Regions from separate parts of the Kerstersia similis genome, predicted to be linked through region 2. Evidence: predicted binding sites of a transcription regulator. Region 2 holds the regulator's gene; each other region holds the start of a gene.
The links. Region 2 encodes sigma-54, which starts transcription at its own class of promoters, with help from an activator protein. Its sites were predicted from a motif close to TGGCANGNAANCTGCTTT; they were not measured.
Positions count from the first base shown of each region.

Region 1: ACNA1V_RS01790 (TorF family putative porin) is a predicted target of sigma-54. The motif match lies at 1,800-1,817, and genes of this name have one in related genera.
Region 3: ACNA1V_RS11985 (flavin monoamine oxidase family protein) is a predicted target of sigma-54. The motif match lies at 3,041-3,058, and genes of this name have one in related genera.
Region 4: glnA (type I glutamate--ammonia ligase) is a predicted target of sigma-54. The motif match lies at 6,363-6,380, and genes of this name have one in related genera.

Region 1 is NZ_CBCSIQ010000002.1:102,920-110,784, reverse strand. Features, by position in the region: gene ACNA1V_RS01795 (hypothetical protein) at 1-717, shown strand, start outside; gene ACNA1V_RS01790 (TorF family putative porin) at 925-1,698, opposite strand; gene ACNA1V_RS01785 (IMPACT family protein) at 1,938-2,567, opposite strand; gene ACNA1V_RS01780 (ABC-F family ATPase) at 2,582-4,183, opposite strand; gene ACNA1V_RS01775 (LD-carboxypeptidase) at 4,324-5,259, opposite strand; gene tadA (tRNA adenosine(34) deaminase TadA) at 5,259-5,762, opposite strand; gene ACNA1V_RS01765 (LrgB family protein) at 5,797-6,528, opposite strand; gene ACNA1V_RS01760 (CidA/LrgA family protein) at 6,521-6,889, opposite strand; gene eco (serine protease inhibitor ecotin) at 6,892-7,413, opposite strand; gene ACNA1V_RS01750 (LLM class flavin-dependent oxidoreductase) at 7,469-7,865, opposite strand, start outside.
Region 2 is NZ_CBCSIQ010000011.1:55,963-63,827, forward strand. Features, by position in the region: gene ACNA1V_RS08745 (TetR/AcrR family transcriptional regulator) at 1,125-1,700, shown strand; gene ACNA1V_RS08750 (hypothetical protein) at 1,746-2,354, opposite strand; gene rpoN (RNA polymerase factor sigma-54) at 2,386-3,771, shown strand; gene ACNA1V_RS08760 (MFS transporter) at 3,795-4,991, shown strand; gene ACNA1V_RS08765 ((2Fe-2S)-binding protein) at 5,149-5,391, shown strand; gene bfr (bacterioferritin) at 5,894-6,370, shown strand; gene ACNA1V_RS08775 (hypothetical protein) at 6,513-7,157, opposite strand; gene ACNA1V_RS08780 (peptide chain release factor 3) at 7,197-7,865, opposite strand, start outside.
Region 3 is NZ_CBCSIQ010000018.1:55,343-63,207, reverse strand. Features, by position in the region: gene ACNA1V_RS11995 (aminotransferase-like domain-containing protein) at 1-738, shown strand, start outside; gene ACNA1V_RS11990 (RidA family protein) at 788-1,315, opposite strand; gene ACNA1V_RS11985 (flavin monoamine oxidase family protein) at 1,401-3,002, opposite strand; gene ACNA1V_RS11980 (ABC transporter permease) at 3,179-5,662, opposite strand; gene ACNA1V_RS11975 (ABC transporter ATP-binding protein) at 5,762-6,454, opposite strand; gene ACNA1V_RS11970 (arylesterase) at 6,453-7,061, shown strand; gene ACNA1V_RS11965 (YeeE/YedE family protein) at 7,437-7,865, opposite strand, start outside.
Region 4 is NZ_CBCSIQ010000002.1:258,190-266,054, forward strand. Features, by position in the region: gene recG (ATP-dependent DNA helicase RecG) at 1-91, opposite strand, end outside; gene ACNA1V_RS02465 (Rid family detoxifying hydrolase) at 113-499, opposite strand; gene ACNA1V_RS02470 (ferredoxin--NADP reductase) at 630-1,409, opposite strand; gene ACNA1V_RS02475 (GatB/YqeY domain-containing protein) at 1,645-2,106, shown strand; gene ntrC (nitrogen regulation protein NR(I)) at 2,293-3,777, opposite strand; gene glnL (nitrogen regulation protein NR(II)) at 3,777-4,835, opposite strand; gene glnA (type I glutamate--ammonia ligase) at 4,897-6,306, opposite strand; gene hemW (radical SAM family heme chaperone HemW) at 6,474-7,694, opposite strand; gene rdgB (RdgB/HAM1 family non-canonical purine NTP pyrophosphatase) at 7,720-7,865, opposite strand, start outside.

The sequences.
Region 1 (7,865 bases), on a different contig from region 2:
TTTCCTCATGCAGGCGAACCTATGTCTGCCTTCTGCCTATGGCTATCAGGAAAAAAGGGCATCACCTTGCGCGAGCAAGCGAATGGCATGGAACTGATAGCGCCGGCTCTGCGCAGCGCTTCGGCATGCTTCAGCCTCAGTCAACGCATCGTCGCTCGCAGCCGCACTCTGTTGCTGGAATACATGGAAAAGCTCTGCCAACTGCTGCCAGAGCTGGAAATCTGTTACTGCAACATTGATTCCATTCATTTTTCCATTCCCGACACTCGGTTGCCCATGATCATGGAGCAGCTGGAAACTGCGGTTTCTCTGGAAATGGGTGGCGTCAAGGTCGAAGCAATAAGCAAGCACGGTCTATGGCTGGAGCCCGGACGTTATTGGCTGTACAGCGATAACGTGGACAAATTCAGCAATCTCGGCATCAGTGACGGCGTGCACCCGTTCAAGGAAAAAAAGATTTATGTCACCGGCAGGCAGATCGACAGCCTGCACATTCCCGTCCGCATTACCATTGACCTGCCTGGCTCCAGTTCCGATGCCAAAACCGCGATTCGGGATGAAGCCTCTGCCCTCACCCGCCTACGTTTCGTGGAGATTACACAAGACACCAGCTACAACACCATTCTGTCTATGCTGGAACGGAACCGGCGGGAAACAATTCCCGCCAAACTGCGAGCATTCCATCAGTTGAAACAGAGACTGGCGCCCCTGGGCTGAATGCACCAGCCACGCTGCCTCGTGGCTGGGCAAAGATACCGGAAATCATTCGGCGCGTAGCGTCCCCACCACAAGTGTGAAGTGGGCGTGTTCGTCGAACACTCGCCGCAGAAACGGTTGAAACCGAGCAGATCCTGCTTGCGTAGTATATATAAACCCACACAGCTTGACGACGCTATACCTTCCCTGGCGCATACACCACGCGACTCAGAATGCGCGCGACACCGAAAACACGGCTCCCAGGCGGCCAGATTTCTTGCCATTGCGAGTTGGCAGCCAGTTGTCGTCGCTGGCGCCCACTGCGGCCAGACCTAACATCCAGCCGTTCAGTTCCTTGGTGACCCCCAGCTTGTAGTCCACATAGTGGCCGATATCATCGCCATCCATATCCACCTGGTTTTTCAGTTTCTGGTAGCCCAGGTGTGCATTCAGCCCCCAACCCTCGCCCAGGTCGATATTGGCCGCTGCATCCAGATACCAGGTACCTTTGCTATCGGGCGTATTGAAGAAATCACTGGGTGTATAGCTGTATTTGAGGCTGAAGATGTCGTAGCTGAGGCCCACATACAGGTCGGTGTTATTGAAGTTCCCGCCCTTGCCCGCCACCGGCGTTTTATCGGATCCAGGATACCAGTACTGCAACACGCCGATATCCAGCCCCAGGCCGTGACCCAGATCACCGCGCCAGCCCCCGTAGAAATCCATCTCCAGATTGGCCTCGTTGAAGACGTTGTCGGCAACGTTGGAGTTCCAGTTGCCCAGATAGAAGCCAGAGGTATGGGCAAGGTCAATACCCAGCTGGATGGCGGGCCGGAAATTGGTCTGTGAGTAGCCTCGGAAACGGTAGTCATTGGTAATGGTGCCGTTGCCGGTCAGTGTGAAACCCGAACCGAGGTCTGTATCGGCCCTGGCGGGCGGCGAGCCCAGGGCAAGGCCCAGCACAGCAGTGGCAAGCGAGGCGAGAAGCAGGGTTTTCGTCATGATGGGTTCCAGGCAGTAGGAAGAGGAATGGCACCAGGCCATCACGTCCTGCCCGCTGCCCCTGGTGATCAGGGGGGAGAGGCCGGACGCGTACTTCCTCCTAAGCATTTTTCATGCCAGCATTGCTCGCCCGTGTTCCGACAGTGAAACCTGGGCAGAATGCGCTGCCCTGCTTTATCTTGGTGCACCGAAGCATTGTCCTTGTGCGCCAAAACAAGGCATGGCGTGGACTTTCAGGCCTAGCCCTCGGTACCGCCGCTCAACGCGTCATCCGCATCCTGGATTTTCCAGGGCGCTTTCCCTCGGGTCATGTCAATCAGCCCCCGATGCACCGTCGCCAGTGCGCTTTCAGGCACCTTCAACACCCAGGAAACGCCCCCGCCATCGTAGGCTTCCGCTACGATTTCCGCGCCCTGGCCCAGGACAAAGGCCTGGCAACGCGCCAGTTCGGCAAAGACCACTGCCGTTTCCACCAGCCGACTGGGAATAATGACGCGCTTGGGCGCCAGCCGCAGGCATTGCGCCGCAGCACCGGAATAGGCGCGCACCAGGCCGCCTGCACCCAGCTTGATACCGCCGAACCAGCGGATGACCAGCACTGCGACCTGATCGAGCCCCTGCCCTTCTATGGCCTGCAGGATGGGCCGCCCGGCGGTGCCACCGGGTTCGCCATCATCATTGAAGCGATATTGCGCGCCAATGCGATAGGCCCAGCAGTTATGCGTGGCTTCCGGGTCGCTGGCCGCCGCAAAATGCGCCAGCGCCTGATCCACATCATCCACCGGCCAGGCCAGCGCGAGGAAGCGGCTCTTCTTGACGTCTTCCTCGTAACTGGCCGGCCCTTCCAGGGTGCAGATGGGCGTGCTCACTGCGCTGCCAGCGATCAGCCTGCCACGCCCTTGGAGGCCAGCAGTTCTTCGTAGGTGCCACGGTAATCGTTGACCGAACCGCCCTCCTGGATTTCGAAGATACGCGTCGCCAGGCCGTTGACGAACTCACGGTCATGCGAGACAAAGATCAAGGTGCCTTCGAATTTTTCCAGCGCCAGCTGCAACGACTCGATGGATTCCATGTCCAGGTGATTGGTCGGCTCATCCATCAGCAGCACGTTGTGACGGCCCAGCATCAAACGGCCGAAGGTCATGCGGTTTTTCTCACCGCCAGACAGCACACGCGCTTTCTTGGGCAGATCGTCGCTGGAGAACAGCAGGCGCCCCAGCACCGAACGGATGGATTGGTCTTCGTCGCCCGGCTGACGGAAACGGCTCATCCAGTCGAAGAGTTGCTGATCCGTATCGAACTGGTCGGAAACGTCCTGCGCCATATAACCGATATCGGCATTTTCTGACCATTTGACCGTGCCGCGATCAGGCGCCAGTTCACCGGCCAGCATACGCAGCAAGGTGGTTTTACCCACACCATTGGCACCGATGATGGCGATTTTTTCACCGGCTTCGATCATGGCCGAGAAAGGCTGGATCACAGGCTTGTCATAGGCCTTGCTGATGCCCTCGACCGTCAGCGCCAGGCGGTGCATGACCTTGTTCTGCTCGAAGCGGATATACGGGTTCTGACGCGAAGACGGCTTGACCTCGACCGTATCGGCCTTGATCCGGTCGATCTGCTTCAGGCGCGAGGTGGCCTGGCGCGATTTGGATTTGTTGGCAGCGAAGCGGCGAACGAAGTCCTGCAGTTCGGTGATACGCTCCTTGGCCTTGCTGTTGGCAGACATGACACGCTCGCGCGCCTGTGCCGAAGCCAGCATGTAGTCGTCGTAGTTGCCCGGATAAATGCGCAGTTCGCCATAGTCCAGGTCGGCCATGTGGGTGCAGACCTGGTTCAGGAAATGACGATCGTGGCTGATGATGATCATGGTGCTCTGATAACCGTTGAGCACTTCTTCCAGCCAGTGAATCGTGTGGATATCCAGGTTGTTGGTCGGCTCGTCGAGCAAGAGCACATCCGGCGCAGAGAACAGCGCCTGCGCCAGCAGCACACGCAGTTTCCAGCCAGGGGCCACTTCGCGCATCGGCAGATTGTGCTGTTCCACCGGAATTTCCAGGCCCAGCAGCAATTCACCGGCACGGGCTTCGGCGGTATAGCCGTCATATTCGGCGAACAGCGCTTCCAGATCGGCCGCCCGCATGTAATCTTCTTCCGTCGCATCCGCGTTGGCGTAAATGGCGTCGCGCTCGCTCATGGCCTGCCACATTTCCGAGTGGCCCATCATCACCACATCCAGCACCCGGAAATCCTCGAACGCGAACTGATCCTGGCGCAGCTTGCCCAGCCGCATGCCCGGATCCAGCGTCACATTGCCCGCGCTCGGTTCCAGATCCCCCCCGATGATTTTCATGAAGGTGGATTTGCCGGAACCGTTGGCACCGATCAGGCCATAGCGGTTGCCGTCGCCGAACTTGACCGAAACATTTTCGAACAGGGGTTTCGGGCCGAACTGAATAGTAAGATTGGCTGTAGAGATCACGATAAGGGGATGAGAAGAAACGGATTGGCGGCCTGCCGTACAGGCCAGGCAGGCGCCGCCTGGCGCCAGGGGGAAATGCCCGGGGAAAGAGGGAGTGTACCAAGCACGGCCAGCAAACGCACCCTATGCCCGCGCCCGGCTCAGGCGCGCACCAGTCGCGCCCGGCCGGACTGCAGCGTCAGCCGGGCCTGCGCGCCTACCGGCAGCGTCAGGATTTCCGGCACATGCCCATGTGGCAAGCCTCCGATCAACGGTGTGCTGACTTGCCGGGCCAGCCACTCGAACACCTGGACCAGGTCGTGCCCGTCCTGCTTGTCCGGATGGCCGCTGTCAGTAAAACGCCCCAGCAGAATCGCCTTTTGCCGCGCCAGGATGCCGGCATGCAGCAATTGGCTGAGCATACGCTCGACCCGAAACGGCGCTTCGCTGACATCTTCCAGAAAAAGAATGCCGCCCTGCACCGCCGGGAGATACGGCGTGCCGATCAAGGACACCAGCAAGGCCAGATTGCCGCCCCAAAGCATACCCGAGCAGTCCAGCTCCGGGGAGTCCGCGCCTGCGATATCGCCCCGAAAAGCGCCGGCAGGCAACTCCGGCACGAAATCGGCCAAGACCTGCGCCTGGCGCACCGCGCCAAGAAAACTTGCCGTCATGCCCGGATCCGGCGTCTGAACACCAAAATCGCTACAGACCATCGGCCCGGCGTCGCTCCCTGCGCCGGTCTGCGCCAGCAGGCCAAGACTGAATGCAGTGCAGTCGCTATAACCCACAAAGCGCTTGCCCGACGCCGCCCAGGCCGCCCAGTCCAGGCGCGGCAACAGGCGGCTCAGGCCATACCCGCCACGCGTTGCCATGACGATATCCGCAGGCTGTGCCAGCGCGCGCTCGAATGCCGCCAGCCGCTCTTCGTCCGTGCCGGAAAAACGCTGATAGCGCCCGGCCGCAGCCGGATCCAGCGTCACCGTGAAGCCCAGCGCGCGCAAATGCGCGACCCCTCGTTCCAAGACCGCAGGGTCGCGGATCGCACCGGCGGGAGACATGACATAGATTGCACGCGAACGGTGCTCAACACCCATTATTCCAGCTCCTGCTGCATTTTTTGACGGAGACGGCGCTCACGGAAGAAGGCGCGCAATTGCTCCCCGCACGCTTCCGCCAGCACTCCGCCCTGCACAACGGTATGATGATTCAGCGTCTTGCACGCGGGCAGATCTAGCACGCTGCCGCAAGCGCCAGTCTTGGGGTCGCTCGCGCCAAACACCACACGCGCCAGGCGGGCATGCATGATGGCGCCCATGCACATGACGCAAGGCTCCAGCGTGACGTACAGCGTTGCCCCCGGCAAGCGATAGTTGCCCATGCCAGCGGCAGCCAGCCGCAAGGCCACGATTTCCGCATGCGCGCTCGGATCGCTGTCGCCTATGACGCGATTGCCGCCCAGCGCAAGCTCCTTGCCCTCGGCATCGACAATCACGGCGCCTACCGGCACCTCGCCCCGCACCGCCGCCTCGGCCGCCTGCAGCATGGCCTGGCGCATGCGAGCGGCGTCGCTCAGCGCCAGATCCGACAATGCGTCCATGGCAGGAAGATTCACACCACTCATCGCGCGCCACTCATCCGAACAACCACATAATGACCGGTGCTATCCACGGCGCCAACACGGCCGTAGCGATCCCGTTGAGCCCCATGCCCAGGCCGGCGAAAGCCCCCATTTCCATGGATACCTGGAATGCCCTGGCGGTACCGATGCCATGCGAAGCCACCCCCAGCGCAAACCCGCCCAGCACGGATGATTCCATACGCATCAGGCGCAACACGGTCACGCCGGTAATTGCACCTATCATGCCAGCCACCAGGGTAAAGGACACCGCCAGGGACGGCAGCCCGCCCAGATGCTCGGCAACGCTCATGGCAATCGGCGAGGTGGCCGACTTGGGCACCATGGACATGGCCAGCACCTTGTCGCCGCCCATCAGCAGCACCAGGGTCGTGCCCGAACCGATCGCAATGACCGAGCCCGCCACCAGACCGGCCGTCAACGGCCGCCAGGCTGTCTTCAAACGCGGCCAGAGCCGCGCCAGCGGCACTGCCAGGGCCACTGTGGCCGGCCCCAACAGGAAATGAATGAACTGCGCGCTATCGAAATACACCTCATAGGGAATACCGGCGAGCCCCAGAATAGCAGCCACGATCACGACTGAAATCGCCACCGGATTTGCCCAGGGCGCCCGCCCCGTGCGTCCGTGCGCCCATTGCGCCACCAGAAAGGCGCCTAGCGTCAGTGTCACGCCAGGCAACGGCGAAGCCGCCATATACCCCAATAATCCGCCTGTCGTGTCACTCATGCGCCTCTCCTGATGCGCGTTTGCTCTCGGCATCGGTCATCCAGCGCGCCACCAGCCCGGTCACAACCAGCGTCAGAATCGTGCTGATCAGCAAGGACAGGAGAATCCCCAGCCAATGCTCCTTCAACATGCCAAATGCCGCGATGATCCCGACGCCTGCCGGAACAAACAGTACCGACAGGTGCTGCAGCAAGGCATTGGCCGTCGCTTCCATCCGGGCCAAAAGCAGCGGGCGAGCCCGCAACAGACAGAACAGCAGCACCATCCCCAGCACCGGCCCGGGAATAGGCAGATGCAGGAGACGGCCAAACAACTCACCGATGCCCTGACAGAGCATCAGAATCGCAAAAGTTTCCAGCATTTTCAGTCCGCGGCAACTTCCCAGGTTTCATCGCTGGCGCGCCACAGGCGGTAACGCAGCTGGAAGCCCTCCGGCACATAGACCACCAAGGGCAGGCGGCTGTTGTAACGCACCTTGAAGCCATCGCCCTGAACACTCACGAAGCTGTTCTTCTTGACGCTATCCAGGCAGCCCATCAGGGTGCTGGCAGGCCCACTTACGTTATTGAGCACGTAATAGCCATAGCCCCAGCCCTGCACGGTTTCCTCGGACAGATTGCCCATGAACCACTGTCGATTGCAATCGGTAGGCAGCGTCTTGCCGACAATCAACTGCACTTCGTAGTCTTCTTCCAGGGGCCGGCTCTCAAGGTTGAGCACATAGCGCGTCTGGCCTGGCTGAGCGGCCGGGAACGGTTTGAGATCCGTCGCTGCGTCAGCCGCCTGGGCGCCAGCGGCAAACATCAGCCCCAGGCCCAGCCCGGCCGTCGCCAGCACTCGACGCAGGAACATGCCCGAACTGCCATCACGGGAAATTTCTGTCATGGTGAAACTCCTTATTGCAAGAGAGTAAAAAACAAATGGCTCTGCCGGCGGCCCACTATACGCCGGTCGCCAGGGCATGAGCCTGGCTGATCAACTCATAGGAATGCAGGCGGTGCTCGAACTCATAGACATCGGACACAATCATCAATTCATCGGCCTGCGTTTCTTCCAGCAACTTTGCCAAGCCTTCAGCCACGGTATCGCGTGTGCCGATAATGCTGCGCGCCAGCTTTTGCCGCACGCGACGGGCTTCATCGGCTGTCCAGTAGGTCTCGATATCGTCGATGGGCGGCTGGCTCAGGCCGCGCGTACCGCGCATCTGGTTGGTCGATGACATTTGCTGGGTCGTGGCCAGACGGCGCGCCTGGGCCTCGCTGTCCGCGGCAATGATATTGACGCCAACCATGGCGTGCGGGCGTGCCAGCTGCTGCGACGGCCGGAAATTGCTGCGA
Region 2 (7,865 bases):
GAGTGTGAATCACGGCCTGGCTCCCGCCCACGGCGGACGCCATGGGTGCCGGTTGTGCCGGCGAAATTGAACGGGGAACGGGTATAGGCGTGGCGACAGGCTGCCGAACTGCCACTGAGCACTAGGCTCGGCAACCGATCGGTAGTAGTAGCGATTGAATGTGCAGCGAGGCAATGGATGCGCCGATGGACAGGCGCAGGCCGGCACGCAGAGCAGAAATGCTTGCGTGGAAGTCGAGAGAGGGGATCGACGTATTGGCCATAGTGCCTATAGTCCAACATGTTTGACGGGAAAAGTCAATGCATATGTCTTGAAAGGTGCGCAGGACCCGGTTTCGGGGAAGAACATGTCGGGTACGGGCAACTTTGGCAGGCTGTGTTGTGTGAGGGGAACGGGTCGGCCGGGAGTGTCAGCGCTGGCCTGGCTTTGTAGTTGTTGTATTCAGGTTCTGGGGTACAAATGGATGGGCGGCTATTTCAGATATAAGAAAATAAATAGCTGTGTATTAAAAAAAACTGTAATTCGATCTGCGCTGTGTCCTTGTGCATGCGGGATGCGGGACAGGTGATTGCACAAGGTGCCGTAGCGTAAATGATCGTTCTATGTTGCGCGATTTGTATGACTAATTGGGTGGCGATTGGGCTGGATAAGCAAATTATTGTGATGACAGTGCGTTGCACCCGCCATTGGTGAATACCTGGGTTTTGGGATTGACATTGCCGGGTATGTCAAAAATGATGATTTTTTGGCTTCAAATAATTTCGGCTTTTTGGGGTAAATCCGTATATTGAGGATGAGGATCGCAAGTGTCAGGAAATCATGCGTAATTCCCTGGTAGTTGTCCTTCTATGTGCGTGAATTTTCTGAAATGCCGCAGTCAATCCCCCGAGACTTCGCCTTTCGTAGGGGTTGGAATTTCTTTTGCAATGCGGCATGATGCGATCTAATGCATTGGTGGAAAACCAGGCGAATTATTATTTTGATAGCATTGCTCTTGTGAACGGTAGTGACAGCGGTGCTGTCAGGCAAGATTTGTTGGATGTATGCCATTCGCATTGAACTTTGTTGTCTGGCCTGAGAGATGACAATCAGTCATTTTCGGAGTTGGCCGTAGGGGATCTGATATGGATATGCGCGCACACATTATTGAAGTCGCGGGCAGCTTGTTTTATGCCGAGGGCATTCGGGCCGTGGGGGTCGATCGCATCATTGCCGAGGCGGGTATTGCCAAAGCGACGCTATACCGGCATTTCGCCACCAAGGAAGCATTGGTGGTTGCGTATCTGAGAGACCGATACGAAAGGATTACGCAGTATCTGCGTGAACAGGTGCTGGAAAGCGGAGAGCAGGATCCGGCGGAAAAGGCGGTGCTGCCTTACCGTATTCTGCAGGAAATGGGCGCACGTACGGAATATCGCGGTTGCGCCTTTTTGCTGGCCGTGGCGGAAAACGAGGGCTGCGCACCGGTTTTGGAGGTGGCGCGCGAGTATCGCCGTTGGCTGCATCAAATGTTTACGGAATTGGTTGCCTGCCTGACGGATGATGCCGAGGCATTGGCGAACGAATTGACGCTTTGTTATGAAGGTGCGATGGCCGCAATGGCGATTCATCGCGAGCCCGCTGCGGCGGATGTGGCGCATCGCTGTGCCTTTGCGCTGATTCGCGCCCGCCAGCCTGTTCCGGTTGCCAGCGCAGCCTGAACAGGCATTCTCCGGGCGATCGTCCCGGAGAATGCCTGGCCGAATTCATTCCGCCTGCAGGCGGGGTTCCTGACGTTGTGGTTTGAATAGCGAAGCCGTATTGGCTGGGGTGGCGGAGGCCGTGCTGGCTGCAGGTTTCAGGGCTGCAGTGAGGGCGGCATTCTGTTCCCGGGCGATATGGAATTTTTCCACGCGGCCGCTGGCCAGTTCCGTAACGGTGCGTTTCAGGTCGCCCAATGCCAGTGGCATATCCCTATCTTGCCAGACCCAATCCAATACGGAGCGACCATCGTTTGACAGGTCGTGGCAGAGGGGTGCCAATTCACCGGGCGGCACGATTTGTTCCCAATGGCGGTTGATTCTTTCCCGCGCCCAGGCGCGCAGCAGGGACAAGACGCCCAGGCTCAACAGCGCAGCCAGCGTCCACCAGACATAAGGGCCGCTGCGCATGGCCATGCCTTGGGCCTCCGTGCTGAATTTGGCCAGAAATTCATAGCGTTGCGCCAGGGCATATGACAGCCCTTGCCAGCAAAGCCATAGCCAGACCAGGGCGGCAAACAGGATTATTCCTCCATCGCGCAGCAGCGCGGGCTGCGCTTTGGTACGCAGATAATTATTCAACACTTGCAGATCATATTGGCTGGGTGCAGTCATGGCGGGTCTTATGGTGCAAAATATGGTTCCCATGATACGACCCGCGCTGGAAATTCGCCAAAGTCAGCAGTTGGTGCTGACGCCACAGTTGCAACAGGCCTTGCGCCTCTTGCAACTATCGTCGCTGGATTTGCAGCAGGAAATCGCACAGGCACTGAATGAAAACCCAGTGCTGGAGCTGGAAGCGCCCGAACAGGCGCCTGCCAGTGAGGTTGGCGAGGATATTTTTTCCGGCGCGACGGGCACCCGGCATGATGGCGATGACGATTTTTTCCCGGAAGCGGCGGCTGCGCCTTCGCTGCGCGAGTATTTGCTGGGCCAGATCAGCTGTACCCGGGCGAGCCGGCGCGATATCGCACTGATGACCGTCCTGATCGACGAACTGGATGACAACGGATATCTGGCCGCCAGTTTCGAGGAAATCCTGGCCTATCTGCCGGCGTCATTGGACATCGAGCAGGGCGAGCTGGAGGCCGCGCTGGCCTTGCTGCAGAATATGGAGCCCGCAGGGATTGCCGCAAGGAATATGACGGAATGCCTGTTGTTGCAGTTGCGCCGGCCAGATCCGACGGTCTGGCCGGAAGCACGTGACCCGGGCATCGTGGCCTTGGCGCGGCAGCTGTGCAGCAGCCATCTGGAATCCTTGGCGGCTGGACGCCTGGCCCACCTGTGTGAAGCGCTGGCATGTTCACCTGCGGACATACGCCTGGCCCATGCATTGATCCGGCGCCTGGATCCTCATCCGGGGCGTGCCTGGACCGTTCCGGTCGCGGATTATGCGGTGCCGGATGTCATCGCCTACCGTAGCGGTAAAAGCTGGCGTGTGCGCCTCAACGGGGATCTGGTGCCCCGGTTGAGCGTGAATGATGCGTATGTGCAAGCCTTGGGGCAGGAACCGCGCGGCAGCTATGAGGGTTTGCAGGCCCATGTACAGCAGGCCCGCTGGTTGATTCGCCAGGTGGCGCAGCGTTTTGAAACCTTGTTGCGGGTCGCGACCGAAATCGTGGCGCGTCAGCAGGCATTTTTTGAGTCGGGTATGGTGGCCTTGCGACCCATGGTGCTGCGCGAGATTGCAGAAGCCTTGGGCCTGCACGAGTCCACGGTCTCGCGGGCGACGGCGGGCAAATATATGGCGACCCCGCACGGCACGCTGGAACTGAAACGCTTTTTCAGCACCGGGGTGCCGGCCGCGGATGGCGAGTCGGCCTCGGCGGCCTCTATCCAGGCGATGATGCGGGAAATGCTGGAGCAGGAAGACCCGCGCAAGCCCTTGTCCGATAGCCAGTTGATGAACAAGCTGGCCGAACGGGGCGTGGAGCTGGCACGCCGTACGGTGGCGAAATACCGCGAGGGCATGCGAGTGCCGACGGCCTCGCAGCGCAAGGCCATGGCCTTGTTGCGTATGGATGATGGTTAATGCCCTGGGGCGATTGCTGACACATGGACGATTCTTCTTTTAGTTTGCGCAAGATTGCACTGGCGGCCTATGGGCCGTCCGTGCTTTTTGGCGTCGGTATCGGGGCCATCACGCCGGTCATTGCGTTGAGCGTGCGCGGTTTGGGAGCCTCCTATGCCGTGGCCGGACTGGTGGCGGCGCTGATCGGGCTGGGTTCGCTGGTGAGCAACATTCCGGCTGCGTTGCTGGTCAACCGCTATGGCGAGCGGCGTGCCATGGTGGGAGCGTCGCTGCTGAGCGCCGTTGCCATGCTGATTGCGATGGTGGCGCATACGGTATGGATGTTGGCGCTCGCAACCTTGCTGGTGGGGGCGGCAGCGTCGGTGTTTCAGCTGGCTCGGCAAAGCTATCTGGTGCAGGCAGTTCCGCTGGCGATGCGCGCCCGCGCGATGTCGGTGCTGGGTGGCACGGCCCGCATAGGGGCATTCGTGGGGCCGTTCGCTGGGGCGTGCCTGATCGCCCTGATGGATCTGCCCGGTGCCTATCTGCTGGCGCTGATCGCCATGCTGGGCGCCGGGGCGCTGGCCTACAAAGTGCCGGAGCTTGAAGTCGCCGCACCGCAGGCAAGCACCGGGGACGGCAAGATATCGCTCGCGTCGATTGCGCGTTCCCATGCCGGTGTGTTCCTGACCTTGGGTTTTGGTGTTCTGCTGATCAGTGTGCTGCGTGCCACGCGCCAGGTGGTCTTGCCTTTGTGGGCAGAACAGCTGGGCTTGGATTCAGTGGCGATTTCGGTGATCTACGGGCTGGTGGCGGCGCTCGACATGGCGGTGTTCTACCACGCGGGCAAGGTCATGGATAGGCATGGCCGTGTCTGGGTGGCGGTACCTTCCGTCATTCTGATGGGCGCCAGCCTGATGTTGATGCCGTTTGCATCCGGTGTGATTTCATTCATGGCGGCAGCTTTGATGCTGGGGTTCGGCAACGGCATCAGTTCCGGCATCATCATGACCCTGGCCGCGGATGCAGCGCCTGCGCAGGGACGCCATCATTTTCTGGGGCTATGGCGGCTGGTGTCGGATGTCGGATCGAGCGCCGGGCCGCTGCTGTTATCAGCCCTGACGGGCGCCATTTCGCTGGCGGTTGGAACGTTTGTGGTCGGCACCCTGGGCTGGGCGGCAGCGGCCGTCTTCTGGCGTTGCCTGCCGCATGGCCCAGGGCCATACCGTCGTAAAACGTAAGGCCTGGATAGCGGGTGATCAGGCCGGGGCAGGCCGATGCGCCGCGCCTGCGTGGGACTGGCCCGTGCGGCGGACGGATGGCGGCTCGGGAAAACCCCGGTACATGCCGGGGCAAATCCACTTGCATAACACAGAGACTTTCCAGATAATTAGTCTCATGTACATTTGTATTTGTAACGCTGTCACTGAGCGCCAGGTTCGCGCTTGCGTCGATTCCGGCGCCGCGACGCTCGATGATCTCCAGTATGAGCTCGGCGTGGCCAGTTGTTGTGGCCGTTGCGCCGAGAGCGCTTGCTCCTACCTACCTGGCGGCGCCTGCCACACCGTGGCGACTGTCGCGTTGCCGGTCGGCGCAGCGCCGGAGATCCTGCCGGCAGCTGCCTCGCAAGTCGCAGCCTGATCATACTCGGCGTGGTCTGCTGGCATCGTGACCTGCTTTTCCTTCAGGGTGCGGGCCCATCGGCAGTGCCGCGCAGCGCTTTCTTGTCTGATTTACACAACATCGCAGATTGGCCATTCTCATTTGGCCAGCGAGTCTCTCTGCAGCCATTCCCTTCTTTTTCGGCACTTTTTTCATGAAAATCAAAAGGTTTTCATGAAAATTGCGTCTGTCAGGCCGCGCCAGGCCTGACTTGCCCGAGCGGCATTTTGCAGTTGCAGACGCATTCTCATTTGCCAGAGCTTTCCTGTCATGGGTCGCACGACGGTTTACCAGATGCGCATCTACCATGGGCTTTTCACGGCATGGATGCTAGCCTGACCGGGTTTACAGCGGTGAACCGGGCGTTGCCGGGGCGTGCTTTCCCGCACCCTGCCTGCCGGCAAGATTGCCATCCAAGGGTTTGCATCTTTCTTCATGGCATACCGCTGCCTTCCCAGAACCATAAAAGCCGGAGCCGATCATGAAAGGCGATAGACAGGTTATCAAGTATTTGAATGCGCAACTGACCAATGAGCTGACGGCCATTAATCAGTATTTCCTGCATGCGCGCATGCTGCGCCATTGGGGCCTGAACCGTTTGGGCAAGCATGAGTACGATGTTTCCATCCACGCAATGAAGCATGCCGATAAGCTCATGGAGCGGATTTTCATGCTCGATGGCTTGCCCAATCTGCAGGATTTGCACAAGTTGCGCATTGGCGAAGATGTGCCGGAAATCCTGTCCTGTGACCTGAATCTCGAACGCGATGAGCATGCGACGCTGCTGGAGGCGATTGCCTACTGTGAGTCGGTCAAGGATTATGTGACGCGCGACCTGTTCCGCCGCATTCTGGACGATACCGAAGAACACATCGACTGGCTGGAAACGCAGATGGGTCTGGTCGAGCAGGTCAGCTTGCAAAACTATCTGCAGCACCAGATGCACGAAGAGGATTGAGCGAGTCTGGGGCGGACGCGCGGCCAGCTGTCCGGCCCAGGACTGTCTAGCCTGCCTTGCTGCCATGAAAAACGCCACGGTGCCCGTTTAAGGGCTGCCGTGGCGTTTTGCCGTTGAGGGGCAGTTGGCGTGCGCTGCGGTTTCAGCGGCGCTCCGGACAGTCGCGTGTGGTGCCCCAGGCGTTATTGGGCTCGCAGTACTTGCGACGGGCGGCCCAGGCACAGCTGGGGCGTTCGAAAAAGCCCATGGTGTCGGCACAGACCTGCAGTTCGCGACGCAATGCCGCCTGCCAGTCGCCTGTGGCACTGGAATGCGAGGCACTGGGGGCCACGACCGGCGGGTAGCCGGGATCGTCAGCCAGGGCGGCGCGCAGATCCCGGATGTCGCGGATATCGGCTGCCGGTGGCGTGTCGTCCTGCCGGGTATCGGCAGGCAGCGGAGAGGCACCGCGGGTGACGAGCTGCAGGCTTTCTGGCGTGACCTTGGCGCGGGACACCATGACATTCGGGTCATTGACCGTATCGAGCAGCGAGACCATGGGCACGTTCCACTCGGCCGGGTGCGTTTCAGGCACGCCCAGCGTGCCATCCAGACGCGGCTGTGGCGGCTGTGCCACATACGGGCGTCCGTCTGCATCCAGAACGTTGTCGGCATCCTCGCCTGTGGCATGGGGCGGAGGAGCGGTTGTCGGTGCGCGCGACACCAGCCAGTCGCCCAGCTGCATGCCGGCAAGACCGGCAGCGCCAAGCACGAGGACGATGATGATCAGGATAGATCGCCAGGACATGAACGTTGCTCGTTGTTGTTGATTTCCATACGTGCGCCGTCAGGGCGTTTTACTGAAAACGTGGCCGCCATGTTCACGCATGGCGTGGAACTGGACGTCGGGATAGAGATCCTGGGCGACCCGCAAAGCCGCTCCGGATGTGGCCAGGAAGGCCGGGGCATCGACCACATCATAGGCGATATGGGCGGCATTGGCATCCATGAATTTTTGCAGCGCACGAGGATTGTCGGAGGTAATCCAGCGTGCCATGGTGTAGCGTGAAGGCATCATGCGCGCCTCGGCGCCGTACTCGGTCTTGAGCCGGTGCATGACCACTTCGAACTGCAGCTGGCCGACCGCGCCCAGCAGCATGGCGCCACCGGCTGCAATCGGTCGAAACACCTGAATCGCACCTTCCTCGCCCAGTTGCACCAGACCGGTACGCAATTGCTTCACGCGCAGCGGGTCTTTGACTTCGACTTGCTGGAACAGCTCGGGGGCAAAGAAAGGCAGGCCGGTGAAGTGCAGGGTTTCGCCTTCGGTCAGGACGTCGCCCAGCTGCAGCACGCCATGGTTGGGAATACCGATGACGTCGCCGGCATAGGCTTCTTCCACCAGATCACGGCGTTGGGACAGGAAGGACACCACGTTGTTGGGACGGATTTCCTTGTTCGTGCGGCTGACCTTCAGGCGCATGCCGCGCGTGAATTTCCCCGAGCTGACACGGAT
Region 3 (7,865 bases), on a different contig from region 2:
ATGCTGCCGGATGAACTGGAGCGGGTGTGCCGGACGCAGCGGGTACGCCTGCTGTACCTGAATCCGACGATCCAGAACCCGACGGCGATCACGATGCCGGCCGGGCGCCGCCAGGATATTCTGGCGGTGGCGCGTGCGCACGATGTGCATGTCATCGAAGACGATCCCTACAGTTTCCTGGCGCCTGGCGGTCCGCCTGCCCTGGCGCAACTGGCGCCGGATAGGGTGAGCCATGTCGCGACACTGTCGAAGTCGCTGACGCCGGGTTTGCGCACAGCCTTTGTGGTGCTGCCGAATGCGGCGGCGCAGGATGGTTTCGCGCTGGCCATGCGGGCGCTGACCTTGATGGGGGCACCATTGATGGCTGCGCTCGCGACGCAGTGGATACGCAGCGGGATGGCGGCGGAATTCCGCGATGCCGTCGCCAGCGAAGCCCGCATCCGCTACGAACTGGCCGAAACCGTGCTGCCGTTCGCGCAGCACGGTGGGCCGCACGGTTTTCATATCTGGCAGGCGGTGCCCGCACAGTGGAGCCTGAACGGCTTGCTGGCAGCTGCCAGCGCGCATGGGCTGGGCATCTGCACTTCCGAGTTCTTTACCGTGGACGGAATCGCACCCAAGGCGATCCGGATTTCTCTGGGCGCAGTGCCGGACCGGCGTCGCCTGGAGCGGGCGCTCAAAGTGCTGGCCGAGCTGCTGGCGCAGCAGCGCCCGGCCTTGCCCGCAGTGGTGGTGTAGCCAAGGGCCGGGTTGCCAGGCCTGGCTTGCGTCGCGGCCGGGCCTGGCGTTACGGGCGCTTGACGGCCGTGACTTCGATCTCTACCAGCCAGCCGGGGTTCACCAGGCCAGCGACCTGCATGGTGGAACGCGCATTCAGAATGGCCGGGTTGCCGCCGAAAAATTCGGCATAGCCGGCACTGAAACCGGCGAAGTCCATCTTGCCGGTAGCCGGGTCTGCAACCAGGTAGGCCTGCACTTTGACGACATCGTCCAGGCCCAGGCCGAGGGCGGCGAGCTGCGTCTTGATCTTGCCCAGGACGCTGATGGTTTGGGTTTTCGTGTCACCGAATGCGGCGGCGCTGGTGGGCGGGGCCTCCTTGTTTTGCACGGAGGGTACCTGACCGCTGAGATAGACCGTCGTCAGGCCGGGGGGCACTTCCGTTGCGGCGGCGATGGGCGACTGCGGGTTGCCGGAGGCATGGCGCGTGATATCGGCCGCCTGCGCCGGCGTTTGCAGCATGGCTGCGACGAGCGCAGCGGCCAGTAGCGGGCGAGGGATGCGGGTTTGTTCAAAGGCGTGTGCGAAGGGGAGCATATGGGCTTTCATGGGGCAACCTCTGGAAGTCAAGGGAAGAGCAGGAAGAGATGCCGCCCGCCGGGCGGCACGCAGGGAATGGTGTTCAGGCTGCCTGTGCCTGGGCGTGCAGCTTGGCGATCTGTTGCCAGGCGGATTCAATGGCACCCGAGAGCCAGCCGGTCTGGTAGCTCAGGTGTTCGCCTGCGAGATAGACGCGGCCTTCGGGCTGCAGCAGCAGGGGGTAGGTAGTGCGGCGCCCTTCTTCGCTCCAGTTGGCCCAGCCGCCACGGTTATAAGGCACGTTCTGCCAGGCGATGGAGAAGCTGGTGCGGAAACTGTCCTGGTATTGCGGGAAGATTTTCTGGCCGTTGCTGACAGCGAAAGTGGTGCGCTCGGCGGGGCTGAGCTGGCCGATGGTGTCCGCATTGCCGCCGAAGTTGTAGTAGCCCAGGATGATGCCGGTATCGCCTTGCCAATGGTTGGAAGGCAGCGTGATGTTGCCAATGCCCTTGATGTCGGTACGGACATGGCCGCCATAGATGGCATCGTCCACTTCCCAGAACCGGTTTTTCATCTGCAGGCCGATTTTGCCGGCGGCCATATAGGGTACGGATGCGATGGCAGCCTTGAAGGCAGCCGAAAAATCGGTATCCAGGTCTTTGAGCACCGGCAGTGGAATCGTGCAGATGCAGTAGTCGGCCTGCAGCGTTTCTGCCGCGCCCGAGCGGGTATCTTTGATGACCACGGTGACACCGGCCTTGTTCTGGCGCAGCGATTGCACTTCGGCCTGGTAGCGGATCAGGCCATTGAGCTGCCGGGCAAAGGCGGCGGGAATCTGATCCATGCCTTCCAGGGGGTGGAACATGGTGATCTGCTGATTGAAGCTTTGCACCGATTGATAGATATGTCCCAGCTTGGAACCCAGCAGTTCCTCGAAGCCCAGCGGGTCGGACGGCGTGCCGGGCCCGGGTTCCGTGCCTGCGCCGGGGTTGACGCGATAGCCCCGGCCGTTGGTGCCGCGATAGCGCAGGTCGTCTTTGCCCAGATAACCTTCATGCGCAAGGTAATCCAGCAATAGCGCTTTATCCGCAGCCGTGACCTGTTCATCGAGCTTGCCGTCCACGATGCTCTTTGCCAGCAGTTCATTGACGTAGCCGCGCATGTCCGCCTTGACTTCGCCTTGCCTCAAGCGCTTGCCCGACAGCGCACCCGCATTCTCGTGATAGACATAGGCGGCGTCGTTATCGTTGACGAAGATCCCCAGCGGCACCTTGAACTCGCGTGTGTAGTAGAGCGTGGAGCGGTGGTGATAGGGGATGCGCATCGGCCCCAGATTGAAGAAATCACCGGTGTCGAAGTCGCAGACGGTACTGTTGCCGGGTTCCTCGCTGCGGGTGCCCTTGCGTGCGGTGCGGGCCCGTCCGCCAGCGATGGGGCGTGCTTCCACGATCATGCAGTCGTAGCCTGCCTTGCGCAGCTCATAGGCGCTGGTCAGGCCGGCGACACCTGCTCCCAGGATCAGCACTCGCTTGCCCTTGCCGCTGCCCTGCAGCCTGGGCGGCTGGTCGCTTTGTGACGCCAGCGTCAGGCCCCAGGCGTTCATGGTCGCCATGGCCAGGCCCAGACCGCCCAGGGCGGCGGCGCGGTAGAGAAATTCCCGCCGGGTAGGCAGGCTGGCGGAAGGGGAGTGGATGCTGTCTGACATGGATCTTTGCCTTGCAGGTGAGTGGTGACTCATCTTTCAAAGCAATATCTGTGCCATCCTTGGCTCGTTCCGGGGCCGTTAGCGGCCAGGCACCAGAACGAAACATTCCGCACCGCGCCGATGCCTTGTCGTAGTGCGGCAAGGCATCGGCGCGGCGTGGGGGCGGCCCTGGAAAATCAGGCCGTGCGCAGCAGCGCCATGGGGGGCGTATTCAGGATGCGGCGTGTGCCAGCCAGGCCTAGCAAGGTAATTGCCAGGGCAGCCAGCAGAGCCGTGACCGCCAGCTGGGCCCAGGGCAAGGGCACCTGCGCCATGCGGAACACACTCAGGCCAAGCCAGCTGCCAGCGCCGGCGGCGCCCAGCGTTGCCGTCAGGGCAGCAATCAGCCCGAGAATCAGGAATTCGCACAGCGCGGCCAGGCGCAACTGGCGCCGCTGCGCACCCAGGGTACGCAGCAATGCGGCTTCGTGGCGGCGCTGCTGCGCGCTGGCGGCGAGGGCGGCGGCCAGCACCAGGGCGCCGGCCAGCAGGCTGAAGGAGAGCACCCAGCTGACGGCGCTGCTGACGCGTTCGATGATGCTGCGTACGCGCTCCAGCAGGTCGTTGACGTCCAGCATGCTGACATTGGGAAACTGCCGCGCCATGTCCGCGAGATGGGTGTTTTGTGCGGGGGGCAGGTAATAGCTGGCGATCCAGGTATGCGGCATGCCCTCGGCGTGTGCCGGGTCCAGCAACAGGAAGAAGTTGACGCGGAACGAACTCCAGTCAACTTCGCGCACACTGTCTATGGTGGCGGTCACGCTGCGCCCGCCGCTCTCTAGGGTCAGGCTGTCGCCCAGCTTCAGGCCGAAGCGTTCCATCCAGCCTTTTTCCACGGAGAGGCCTGCCGGGCCGCTGCCGGGTGCCTGCCAGCTACCCGCCACCAGCCGATTGGCTGCCGGCAGGGTCGCGCTCCATGAAAACCGCAGCTGCTCGGCAGCGCGTTCACGCATTTCCGGTGTCTGGTAGAAGCGCTCTGCGGGTTCCCCGTTGACGGCTGCCAGCTTGCCTACCGCCAGCGGCAGCATGGCAATCTGGCTGGCATCGGCCTGGTCCAGTGCGGCGCGGTAATCGGGAACCTGCTCTTCCAGGACGTTCAGGGCAAACCAGTTGGGCGTTTCCTCCGGCAACTCCGAGCGCCATTCCTGCAATAGCGCCGGGGCGGTGACGGCCAGTATCAGTAGTGCGCACAGGCCCAGGCTGAGGGCGACTGCCTGTACGGCACTGGTGAAACGGCGGCGTGCCAGCGATGCCAGCCCCAGGCGCAAGGATGGATGGATGCCGGCTGCCAGCCGGCGTGCCAGCCAGAGCGCCAGCAGCGCGAGCGCGGCAGCCACCAGGGCGACGGCAGCCAGGCTGATGGCCAGGATCAGGGCGAGCCTGACATTACCGGCCTGCATCCAGATCAGGCCCATGGCGGTGGCCAGCGGCAGCAGGTAGAACAGGTCAAAACGGCGCACGCGCGGCGCGACGCTGCGGCGGAAAACGGCCGCTGGCGGAACGTCGGCCAGCCGGGCCAGCGGCGGCAGGGCAAAGCCGGCGAGAATGGCCAGGCCCATGGCAGCGGCCGCCAGTGATGGCAGGAGGGGCTGGACGGTAGGCAGGGCGCCGCTGAAGAGGCTGCCTGCGACCTGCCAGGCCAGCATGGACAGGGCTTGCGTCAGGACGATACCCAGCAGCGCCGCCGGTATGGCCAGTGCGGCCAGGGTACCGGCCAGGAGCTTCAGCACATCGGCGCGTGGCGCGCCCAGTGCGCGCAGCAAGGCGACTTCATCCGTCTTGCGCTGGGCATAGCGCTGGGCCGCCAGCGCGATGGCGACGCCGGCCAACAGCGCTGCCAACAATGCGCACAGGCGCAGGAAGGCATTGGCGCGCTCGAAGGCGGTACCCAGGTTCTGCTGCGTATCTTCCAGTTCGATCAGGCGTGCATTGTCCGGTAGTGTTTGGGTGGCCGCCCATTGCTTCCAGGTTTGTACCGCGCTGGGGGCGCCGGCCAGCAGCAGGCTGTAGCGTGCGCGGCTGCCCGGACCGAGCAGGCCGGCGCGCTCAATGTCGGCCAGCGGAGCCAGGGCGGAAGGCGCCAGCGCGAAGACGTTGCCGCCGTCGGGCTGGCGCAGCAGTTCGCCGGCAATTCTCAGGGTAGCGTCACCGATCTGCACGCTGGCGCCGACGTCCACGCCCAGTGCGGCGAGGGCGCGGGCGTCCAGATAGACCTCCCCGGCCTGGGGAGCGCTGGCGGTGCGCTGCTGGCCGTCGGCGTCGCGCAGCGTGATTTCGCCGCGCAGCGGCCAGTCGGCCGATACCGCGGCCAGGTTCAGCAACTGGGCCTGATCCTGGGTGAACGCCATGCTCGGGAAGCGGACGGCATGGGCGCTGGCCAGGCCCAGGGTGCGGGCCTGGGTTTCGTAATCGGGCGGGATGGGGCTGGGCGCATTGAGGCCGCTGTCGCCGCCGACCAGCTCCGCGGAACCGGCGGCAATGCTGTGCTCGACGCGTAATGCCAGGGTGGCGACCACGCCCAGCGCGACGATGGAAAGAACCAGCGCCAAGGCCAGAGTGCGCAGCTCTGCGAGGCGCCATTCACGCCGGACGGTACGAAAAGCCAGGGAGAGAATATTCATGGATGTCGAGAGGGCGGCGGGAAAGGCGAAACCGGGCGGCCAGAATGCCGGGGGAATATGTCCGGATCATGGGGGGCGGGAGCGGTCGGGCGACGGGATTCAGCCGGCATCGCTCAGGCGGCCCGCAGCGATATGCAGAGACTGCTGGCAGCGCTGCGCCAGCGTCAGGTCGTGCGTGACCAGCACCAGTGTCGTGCCATGCTCCTGGTTGAGGCGGAACAGCAGGTCGCTGATCTGGCTGCCGGTGCGGGCATCCAGGTTGCCGGTAGGCTCATCGGCAAACAGGATGCGGGGTTCGTTGACGAATGCGCGGGCGATGGCGACGCGCTGCTGTTCGCCACCGGATAGCTGCGCCGGATAGTGGCTGCGCCGATGCGACAGGCCGACGGCATCCAGCGCGGCTTGCGCGCGTTCCCGCGCGCGCGGGGCGCCTTCCAGTTCCAGCGGCAGCATGACGTTTTCTTCGGCGCTGAGCGCTGGCAGCAAATGGAAAGACTGAAAGACAAACCCGACCAGCCGGCGGCGCAATCCGGCGCGTGCTTCTTCATCCAGGGCTTCCAGCGCATGGCCGTCGAGGCGTATGCTGCCGCTGCTGGGAACATCCAGCCCCGCCAGCAGTCCCAGCAAGGTCGTCTTGCCGGAACCGGACGCGCCAATGATGGCTGCGCTCTCGCCGGCATGAATGCGCAGGGAGATATCCTCCAGGATATCCAGCCTGCCGGTGGGGCCTGTTACCGACTTGCTAACATGCAGGCTTTCCAAAAGTACCTGTACCTGGGATGAACCGCTCATGCGTCGTTTCCTTTGCTTGCTGTGTCTGTGGATCGCCGCGCCGTTTGCGCAGGCGGCGGCTCCTGTGATTCTTGTACTGGGGGATTCGCTGTCCGCCGCGCATAACATTCCGGCTGATCAGGGGTGGGTGAGCCTGCTGGCGCACCGGCTGGAAACCGAAGCGCCGGAATGGAAAGTCGTCAACGCGAGCGTCAGCGGGGCCACCAGCGCCAACGGCAAGGCGGCCTTGCCTGCTTTGCTGGCGGAGCATCGTCCGGAAATCCTGGTGCTGGAACTGGGCGCCAATGATGGCTTGCGCGGTCAGCCGCTGAATGTGCTGGAAGACAATCTGGCCGACATGATAGAAGATGCGCGCGAAGCCGGGGCCGAAGTCCTGCTGGTGGGGATTGAATTGCCCGTCAATTATGGCCCGCGTTACCGCAATGGCTTGCGTCAGCTGTATGCGGGGCTGGCGCAGCGCTACCAGACCGGGCTGGTGCCTTTTCTGCTGGAAGGCGTTGCCTTGGATCCTGCCATGATGCAAAGCGATGGCCTGCATCCGGTGGCAGCCGCGCAGCCGCGTGTGCTGGAAAATGTCTGGCCGGCCTTGCGCGAACTGTTGCCTTGATGGCTGTGTTCCTGCCGTCTGCCGGCATCGCCATGGTGGGGGCGGGGTGTGGCGTTGTGCATAGCGCTGCCTATGGTTTTGTCCATGCAGGCCGTTCTGGCGGGGCGCGGGAATGATGCTGGCCACCATGGTGCCTGTGGGCAGGCGCCATGCCGGAGTTGCCGGCGGGGGTGGCGGATGGTCCATGATTCCTGGGGGCGGTGGCGAGCAAGCAGTATAACGGGCAGGCCGCAGGCTGCCGTGGGTCGGCACGGACGATGAGGCCGGCTGGATTTCAGATAATTTCAATGGCTCAGCCGGCCGGTCGGTGCGGGCGGAACGCGGGCAGAGGCCTCAGGCTGCAAGGCCGCGTTCCGAGGTTGGCTGGGGTTCCGGTCAGGCACGGCGGCGCAGCCGCCAGCCCAGCCATGCACCGGTCAGGCAGAACAGGGCAAATACCCAGCCAGAGGCAGCGCCTGCCATGATGCCGGACAGCAGGGTGCCCACGGTGCAGCCCAGCGCCAGCATGCCGCCCCAGCCCATCAGGATGCCGCCCAGCAAGTGACGCAGCGCATTGCGCAGGCTGGGCCTGACCGGCCGGAAATCTCCTGCCAGGACGGCGCTGGCAAAGGACGCCAGTACCAGGGCGGCGACGAATACGCCATTGTTGGAGAGCAGGCTTTGTTTGATGATCGTGGCGCAGCCGGCAAAACCGTCCAGCCCTTCCAGGCGTGCCGGCAGGGCGCCCAGGTTGTCGGCCAGCGTACGGGCAATGCTGCCCAGTTCGGCGGTGACGCCCAGCGGCGCCACACGGAAGTAGGCAAT
Region 4 (7,865 bases), on a different contig from region 2:
GCTCCAGGCGCCCGGCAACCGTTGCCGCCGAAGGACGCCCGCCCCGAGCGCCCTGACGCCCTTTTTTGCCAGACGATGCTTCTGTCTGCATGGAAACGGTGGCGGCTCCCGTTCAGATGACGAGAATGGCCTCGACTTCGAATTGTGCGCCCTTGGGCAGGCTGGCGACGCCAACCGTGGAACGGGCCGGGAACGGCTGCGGGATGATTTCCGCCATGATGGCGTTGGCGGCGGCAAACCGGCTGAGATCCGTCAGGAACAAGGTCAGCTTGACGATATTATCCAGCGTACCGCCGGATGCCTCGATGACCGCCGACATATTGGCAAAAGCCTGGCGAACCTGGGCTTCGAAGTTTTCTGAAACCATTTCGCCGGTACCCGGCTCAAGACCGATCTGGCCGGACAGGAAAACGGTGCGGGTGCCGCTGGCGGCAACTGCCTGGGAATACGGACCGACCGCTGCCGGGGCGGCATCGGTATGAATGATTTGCTTGCTCATGTTTTTCTCTCGCGTAGCTGCAGGTCTCCCCCCGGGAGCCTGACAGATTGGAAGCTGCCAGCACTGCCGGCAGCCAGACGATTATATATAAGACCGGCGCAAGGGCCAGAACGCAAGCAGGCCGGCGAGCTTATTTCTCGACGAAGGCACGTTCCACGACGTAATCGCCGGGCTGGCCCACTCCCGGAGAAATGACAAACCCCCGGCTATCCAGCATGGCGCTGACATCTTGCAGCATGGAGGGGCTACCGCAGATCATGGCACGGTCCACGGCCGGATCCAGGGGCGGCAGGCCGATGGTTTCAAACAGCTTGCCGTTTTCCACCACTTCCGTCACCCGGCCCTGATTGCGGAACGGTTCACGCGTGACCGTCGGGTAATAGATCAGCTTCTCACGCACCACATCTCCGAAGAATTCATTCTCCGGCAGTTCCTTTTCGATGTAATCCGCATAGGCCAGTTCGCTGACCCAGCGCACGCCGTGCAGCAGCACGACCGTTTCAAAGCGCTCATAGACCTCGGGGTCTTTGATGATGCTCATGAACGGCGCCAGCCCGGTGCCGGTGCCGAACAGATAAAGATTGCGGCCATTCGGGCGCAGATCATCGGCCACCAGCGTACCGACCGGTTTCTTGCTGACGAGCAAGGTATCGCCGGGCTGCAGGTGTTGCAAGCGCGAGGTCAGCGGGCCGTTCTGCACCTTGATGCTGAAGAACTCCAGATGCTCTTCGTAGTTGGCGCTGGCAATGCTGTAGGCGCGCAGCAGCGGCTTGCCCTCAACCTCCAGGCCGATCATGACGAAGTGGCCATTGTGGAACCGCAGGGCGGGATCACGAGTGGTACGGAATGAAAACAAGGTGTCGTTCCAGTGATGCACACTGAGCACGCGCTCGTTGTAGAAGGCTGCCATGTTGTTGACGAATAACCTTTGCTGCCACACAGCGAATTGATGAAAGTGCGGGCATTTTATCAACTTACGCGCCGCCGGTTGGGAATAAGAATGGTGCGCAATAAGCATATTCGCCCTGCATCTAAGGCACATGCCTGCGGCCTGGCGAAAAGCGTGCCTTGCCGGCATCTGCTGCGCTGCCTGCGCCGGTAGTATGATGCTGTCTTGAACCATCACAGACACGACACCTATCATCATGTCAGCATTGCTCAAAGCCCGGATCATGGATGAAATCAAGGCGGCCATGCGCGCCAAGGACAGCGCCCGCCTCGGCACCCTGCGTTTTCTGCAGGCAGCCATCAAGCAGGTCGAAATCGACACCCGCGAAGACCTCGACGACGCCGCCATTCAGCGCATCGTCGAAAAGCAGGTGAAACAGCGCCGTGAGTCGATCACTGCGTTCGCGCAAGCCGGCCGTACCGAGTCCGCCGCGCACGAAGAAGCAGAATTGCTGGTGCTACAGGAATTCCTGCCGCAACAGGCTGATGCCGCTGAAATTGAAGCTGCCGTCGATGCCGCCATCAAGGACGCCCTGGCGCAAGGCGCAAACGGCCCCGCCGCCATGGGCAAGATCATGGGTACGCTGAAGGCCGCACTGGCCGGGCGCGCTGATATGTCGCAACTGTCGGCAATGGTAAAAGCCAAGCTGGCCAATTAACCATGATGCGGCCTCCTGGCCGGGTTTATGCCACTTCAGGCCCGATGCGTTCGCGCTTCTGGCCAGGCCCAGCCAGAATGAACAAAGCACCTTTGCAGGTGCTTTGTTCATTTGTGCGGTCGGCGGTTTGTTCGGCGATGGCGCAAGCTATCGCATGCCAGGCGGAACCACCGGGTCGAGGCGTATTCATTCCAGCCCCACCTCTTCCCAGTCCTTGAGTTTGCGCGTCAGCGTGTTACGGCCGATGCCCAGGCGCGCCGCCGCTTCGATGCGTCGTCCCCGGCATGCGTCGAGTGCTGCCTGCAACAGGATTTCCTCGAATTGCCGCGTCAGTACCGCCATGATGTCGAACTCGCCACGCGCCAGGCGCTGCTTGACATCCTGCCTCAGGCTGGCGTGCCAGGCGCCTGCTGCCAGCGGATCACTGGCCGGGCTCGATGGCAGACTGGCATGCAAGGCCAGCGCCTCGCCCTGCACTTGCTGTTGTGCCTGCTGCACCCTGGCGGCACTGATTTCGGGTGGCAAGTCCTCCAGGCCGACCATCTGCCCTGGCGCCATGACCGTCAGCCAGTGGCAGAAATTTTCCAGTTGTCGCACATTGCCCGGAAAATCGAAACGACAGAAGGCGTGCATCGCGTCTGCGGTCAGGGTTTTCGGCGCAACACCCAGCGTACGTGCGCTTTGAGCCAGAAAGTGTTCGGTCAGCGCCGGGATGTCCTCGCGCCGTTCGCGCAAGGGCGGCAGGCGCAGGCGAATCACATTCAGGCGATGAAACAGATCCTCCCGAAAACGCCCTTGCGCCACCAATTGCTCCAGCGGCTGGTGGGTCGCCGCAATGATGCGCACATCCACCTTGACGGGCTGCGCACCACCGACACGATAGAAACTGCCCTCTGCCAGCACACGCAACAAGCGGGTTTGCAATTCCAGGGGCATGTCGCCGATTTCGTCCAGAAACAGCGTTCCGCCGTCCGCTTCTTCAAAGCGTCCCCGACGCAACTGGCTGGCCCCCGTAAACGCACCGCGTTCATGGCCAAACAGCTCGGCCTCCAACAGATCGCGAGGGATCGCGGCAGCATTCAATGCCACGAATGGTGCCGTGGCACGCGAACCGTGACTGTGCAGCGCACGTGCAATCAGCTCCTTGCCGGTGCCTGATTCACCCGTGATCAATACTGTGGCACGCGATTGCGCCAGGCGGCCTATCGCCCTGAATACTTCCTGCATCGCGGTGGAGGCCGAACGCATCATCATGACGCGTTGATCCACCGGCATGGTTGCCGAGTCGCCCAGCGCAGGCTGCGCCCGCCTGTTGTCCTGCGTTGCACGCTGAATCAACGCGACCGCGTCATTGACATCGAAAGGCTTGGCGAGATAATCGAACGCGCCATGCTGAAAGGCGGAAACCGTACTTTCCAGGTCGGCATATGCGGTCATGACAATGACCGGCAGCGCCGGATAGCTGGCCTTGATCTGGCCCAGCAGTTCCAGCCCATCGCCACCAGGCATGCGGATATCAGATACCAGCGCATCGGGCTGCTCCTGCTCCAAGGCCTGCAATACCCGTTCCGGGCCGGAAAAACTGCGCGTTACGATACCCGCACGCGCCAATGCTTTTTCCAGTACCCAGCGAATGGCCTGGTCATCATCTACTATCCAAACCGATTTCATCACGCTAGCTCCATGGGTAGCACCAGACTGAATTCAGTGTTGCCGGGTTCTGAACGGAACTCGATCACACCATCATGCTGCTGGAGAAAGTCCTGTGCCAGACTGAGGCCCAGCCCCGTACCGCTGGCACGGCCGGTGACCAGGGGATGGAACACTCTGTCCTGGATGTTTTCCGGCACACCCGGGCCGTTGTCGATCACCGATACCGCCAGCGCCATGCGTTCCTGCCTGCCGCCGATGATGACGCGCCGCATGACACGGGTGCGCAAGGTGATTCTGGCTCCCGGGGTGGGCACCGGTTGTGTCAGCGCTTGTGCCGCATTGCGCATGACATTGAGCAATGCCTGTATGAGGCGCTCGGAATCGGCCATGATTTCCGGCACCGATGCATCGTAGTCACGCTGCAGGATGACGGCATCACGGAATTCCGCGCTGATCAAGGCACAAACCCGCTCACAGACCTCGTGAATATTGGTCGGTGTGCGCCGTACGGCAGCAATGCGTTGCGATGCCGCCAGGCGATCCACCAAGGCCTGCAGTCGGTCTGCCTCGGAAATAATGACCTGGGTGTACTCCTGCAGCGCCGGATCAGGCAGCTCTGCTTCCAGCAGCTGCGCCGCGCCACGCAGGCCACCCAAGGGGTTCTTGATTTCATGCGCCAGATTGCGCAGCAGTTCGCGCTGGCCTTGCAGGCTGGCATGAATCTGGCTGTTGCGGTCAGCCAGCTGCGCCTGGGTCACTTCCCGGACTTCCATCAGGGTCGGCCAGGGCTGTGCCGTCAAGGTCAGGACGGTGACAGCTACAGCCGGCGTTTCCGTCAGGCCACGGCGCGCCTGCAAGTGCAGACGCAGATCCGCAAAACCATCTGCCTGAGAGCTGGCCACAGCGGCGCGGATATCTGCCGTTTCGACGAACAGGTGTTCGACCGGCATTCCGGTCAGACGCCTGCGCGCCCGCCCGAAAACGTCTTCCGCAGCGCTGTTGGCGTGCGCCACCTGCCCCTGGGCGTCAATCAATAACACCGAGCAGGCCAGCAGATCCAATGCGTCAAGATTCATGATGGACGGCTCCTCGGGGCGATGGCGCGGCGGCACGCAACAGGCGCGCCGCCGGCCGGTTTTACAGGCTGTAGTACATATCGAACTCGACCGGATGCGCCACCATGCGCAGACGGTTGACCTCGCCTTGCTTCAGACCCAGGTAGGCGTCGATCATCGCATTGCTGAACACACCACCGCGCGTCAGGAATTCGCGGTCGTTATCCAGCGATTCCAGTGCCTGTTCGAGCGATGCGCAAACCGTCGGGATCTTCGCATCTTCTTCCGGCGGCAGATCGTACAGATTCTTGTCGGCAGGATCGCCGGGGTGAATCTTGTTCTGCACACCGTCCAGACCCGCCATCATCAATGCGGAGAATGCCAGGTACGGATTGGCCAGGGGATCCGGGAAGCGCGCTTCGATGCGGCGGCCCTTGGGGTTGGCCACATACGGAATACGGATCGAGGCAGAACGGTTACGTGCCGAGTAGGCCAGCTTGACCGGTGCTTCATAGTGCGGCACCAGGCGCTTGTAGGAGTTCGTGCCAGGGTTGGTGAAGGCATTCAGTGCACGAGCGTGCTTGATGATGCCACCGATGTAATACAGCGCGAATTCAGACAGGCCGGCATAAGCATTGCCCGCAAACAGGTTCTGGCCATCTTTCCAGATGGACTGGTGCACGTGCATGCCGGAACCGTTATCGCCCATGATGGGCTTGGGCATGAAGGTTGCCGTCTTGCCGTAGTTGTGCGCCACATTATGGATCACATACTTCATGATCTGCGTCCAGTCGGCGCGCTGCACCAGCGTGCTGAACTTGGTGCCGATTTCCAGCTGGCCAGGGCCTGCCACTTCATGGTGGTGCACTTCGACCGGGACACCCAGCTCTTCGAGCAACATACACATTTCGGCGCGCATGTCGTTGAAGGAATCCACCGGCGGCACCGGGAAGTAGCCGCCCTTCACGCGAGGACGGTGGCCGTAGTTGCTGCTGGCATCGTTGGAACGCGACCAGGCGCCTTCATCGGAAGCAATCTTGTAGAACGCGCCCGAAGGGCCGTCGTCCCAGGATACGCCGTCAAACACGAAGAACTCGGGTTCCGGGCCGAAAAATGCCGTATCGCCCAGGCCACTGGATTTCAGATACGCTTCGGCGCGGCGTGCCAGCGAACGCGGGTCGCGTTCGTAGCCTTTCATGTCTGCGGGGTCGATCACATCGCAGGTCAGGATCAGCGTGGTTTGCTGCGTGAACGGATCGAGGTGAGCCGTCGAAGCATCGGGAATCAGCACCATATCGGAGGCTTCGATGCCCTTCCAGCCTGCAATCGACGAGCCGTCGAAAGCCTGACCCGTCTCGAAGGTTTCTTCTTCTACGCGATGCGCTGGCACCGAAACGTGTTGTTCCTTGCCCAGCGTATCGGTAAAGCGGAAGTCAACGAACTTGACATCGTTTTCCGCAATCGTCTTGAGCACATCTTGAGGCGTTGCCATGTTATCTCCAGTGTAGTGAGTTCCGCGCGCCGCCACGCTGCGCGTTCAGTCCGTACTAAGCAATTAGCGTGCCAACTTTTTTGACTGGCAACGCAGGCTTTCATGTTTCCATATGCACCATATCAGTGCAAGCCAAGCACCAATATGGATCACTGCACCGGATTGGATCACTCCGGCAAAAACATTTCCAGTAAATCGTTCAAAAACTGCCACCCCAGAGGGGATGCGCGCAACACTGCTGGATCGGCATCCAGTAATCCCTTGCTCATCGCACGCCGCAATTGTGCGTGAATGCTCGCTAACGGCAAACCTGTGCGCGCACTGAAGCTGGCGCTGGGCACCCCGGCGCGCAAACGCAGGGCATTGAGCATGAATTCAAAGGGCAAGTCATGGGCCTGCAACACCTCGCTGCTGGCAATATGGGAACCATCACCCGCCAAAGCGCGCTGCATCCATTGCTCAGGACTCCGGGTACGTGCCTCCCGCAGAATACGGTCGTGAAAGGACACCTTCGCATGAGCACCCGGCCCAATCCCCAGGTAATCCCCGAACTCCCAGTAATTGGTATTGTGCTGACAGCGCTGTCCGGCCTTGGCATAGGCCGAAACCTCGTATTGATCGTAGCCGGCTTGCGCCACGCGATGCTGCAGCATCTCCTGGATGGCTGCGGCGACATCATCGTCGGGCAAGGGAGGCGGATACTTTGCAAAGACTGTATTGGGTTCCAGCGTCAGGTGATACAGCGACAGATGCCCGGTGCCGAATGACAGCGCAGTATCAATATCCTGGCGTGCGCCAGCCTCGTCCTGCCCGGGCAACGCGAACATCAAGTCCAGATTGACCCGAGGCACGGCATCCAGCGCCAGCGCAATCGCTGCGCGTGCCTGCCTGCCGTCGTGGATGCGCCCGAGGGCGCGCAGACAGGCATCATCAAAACTTTGCACGCCCAAAGACAGTCGATTCACGCCACTGCGCGCATAGGCCTGGAAACGCCCGGCTTCGACCGTGCCGGGATTGGCTTCCATCGTGATCTCGGCATCTGGCAGCAGCTTCAGATAGGCACGCACCATGCCCAGCATTTCATCGACGGCGCCCGCCGATAGCAAGCTGGGTGTGCCACCACCGATAAAGACAGAAATGACCTGGCGTCCCCAGACCTGCGGCAAGGTCTGCTCCAGATCGCTGCGCAAGGCCGCCAGATACTCTGCCTCCGGCAGCACGGTCGGCGCATTGTGGGAATTGAAATCACAGTACGGGCATTTACGCACGCACCACGGAACATGGATATACAGTGCCAGCGGCGGCAGCGCCTGGAGGACGGTGGCTTGCGCCTGCCGCAGCTCGCGCCGCGACAGGCCTGCAGGCATGATGGGAATGACGGTAGCCATGAAAACGAACGATTGCCTTCAAGGCTCAGGCATGGGCCAGCCGGGCAGCCAGCGCTTGCCAGGCCAGTGCTCGATGGCTGATGCGGTTTTTAAGTTCGGGCGCCATTTCTGCGGCCGTCAGGTTTTCCTGCGGCAGGAAAAAGTGCGGATCGTAGCCGAAGCCGTGCTCGC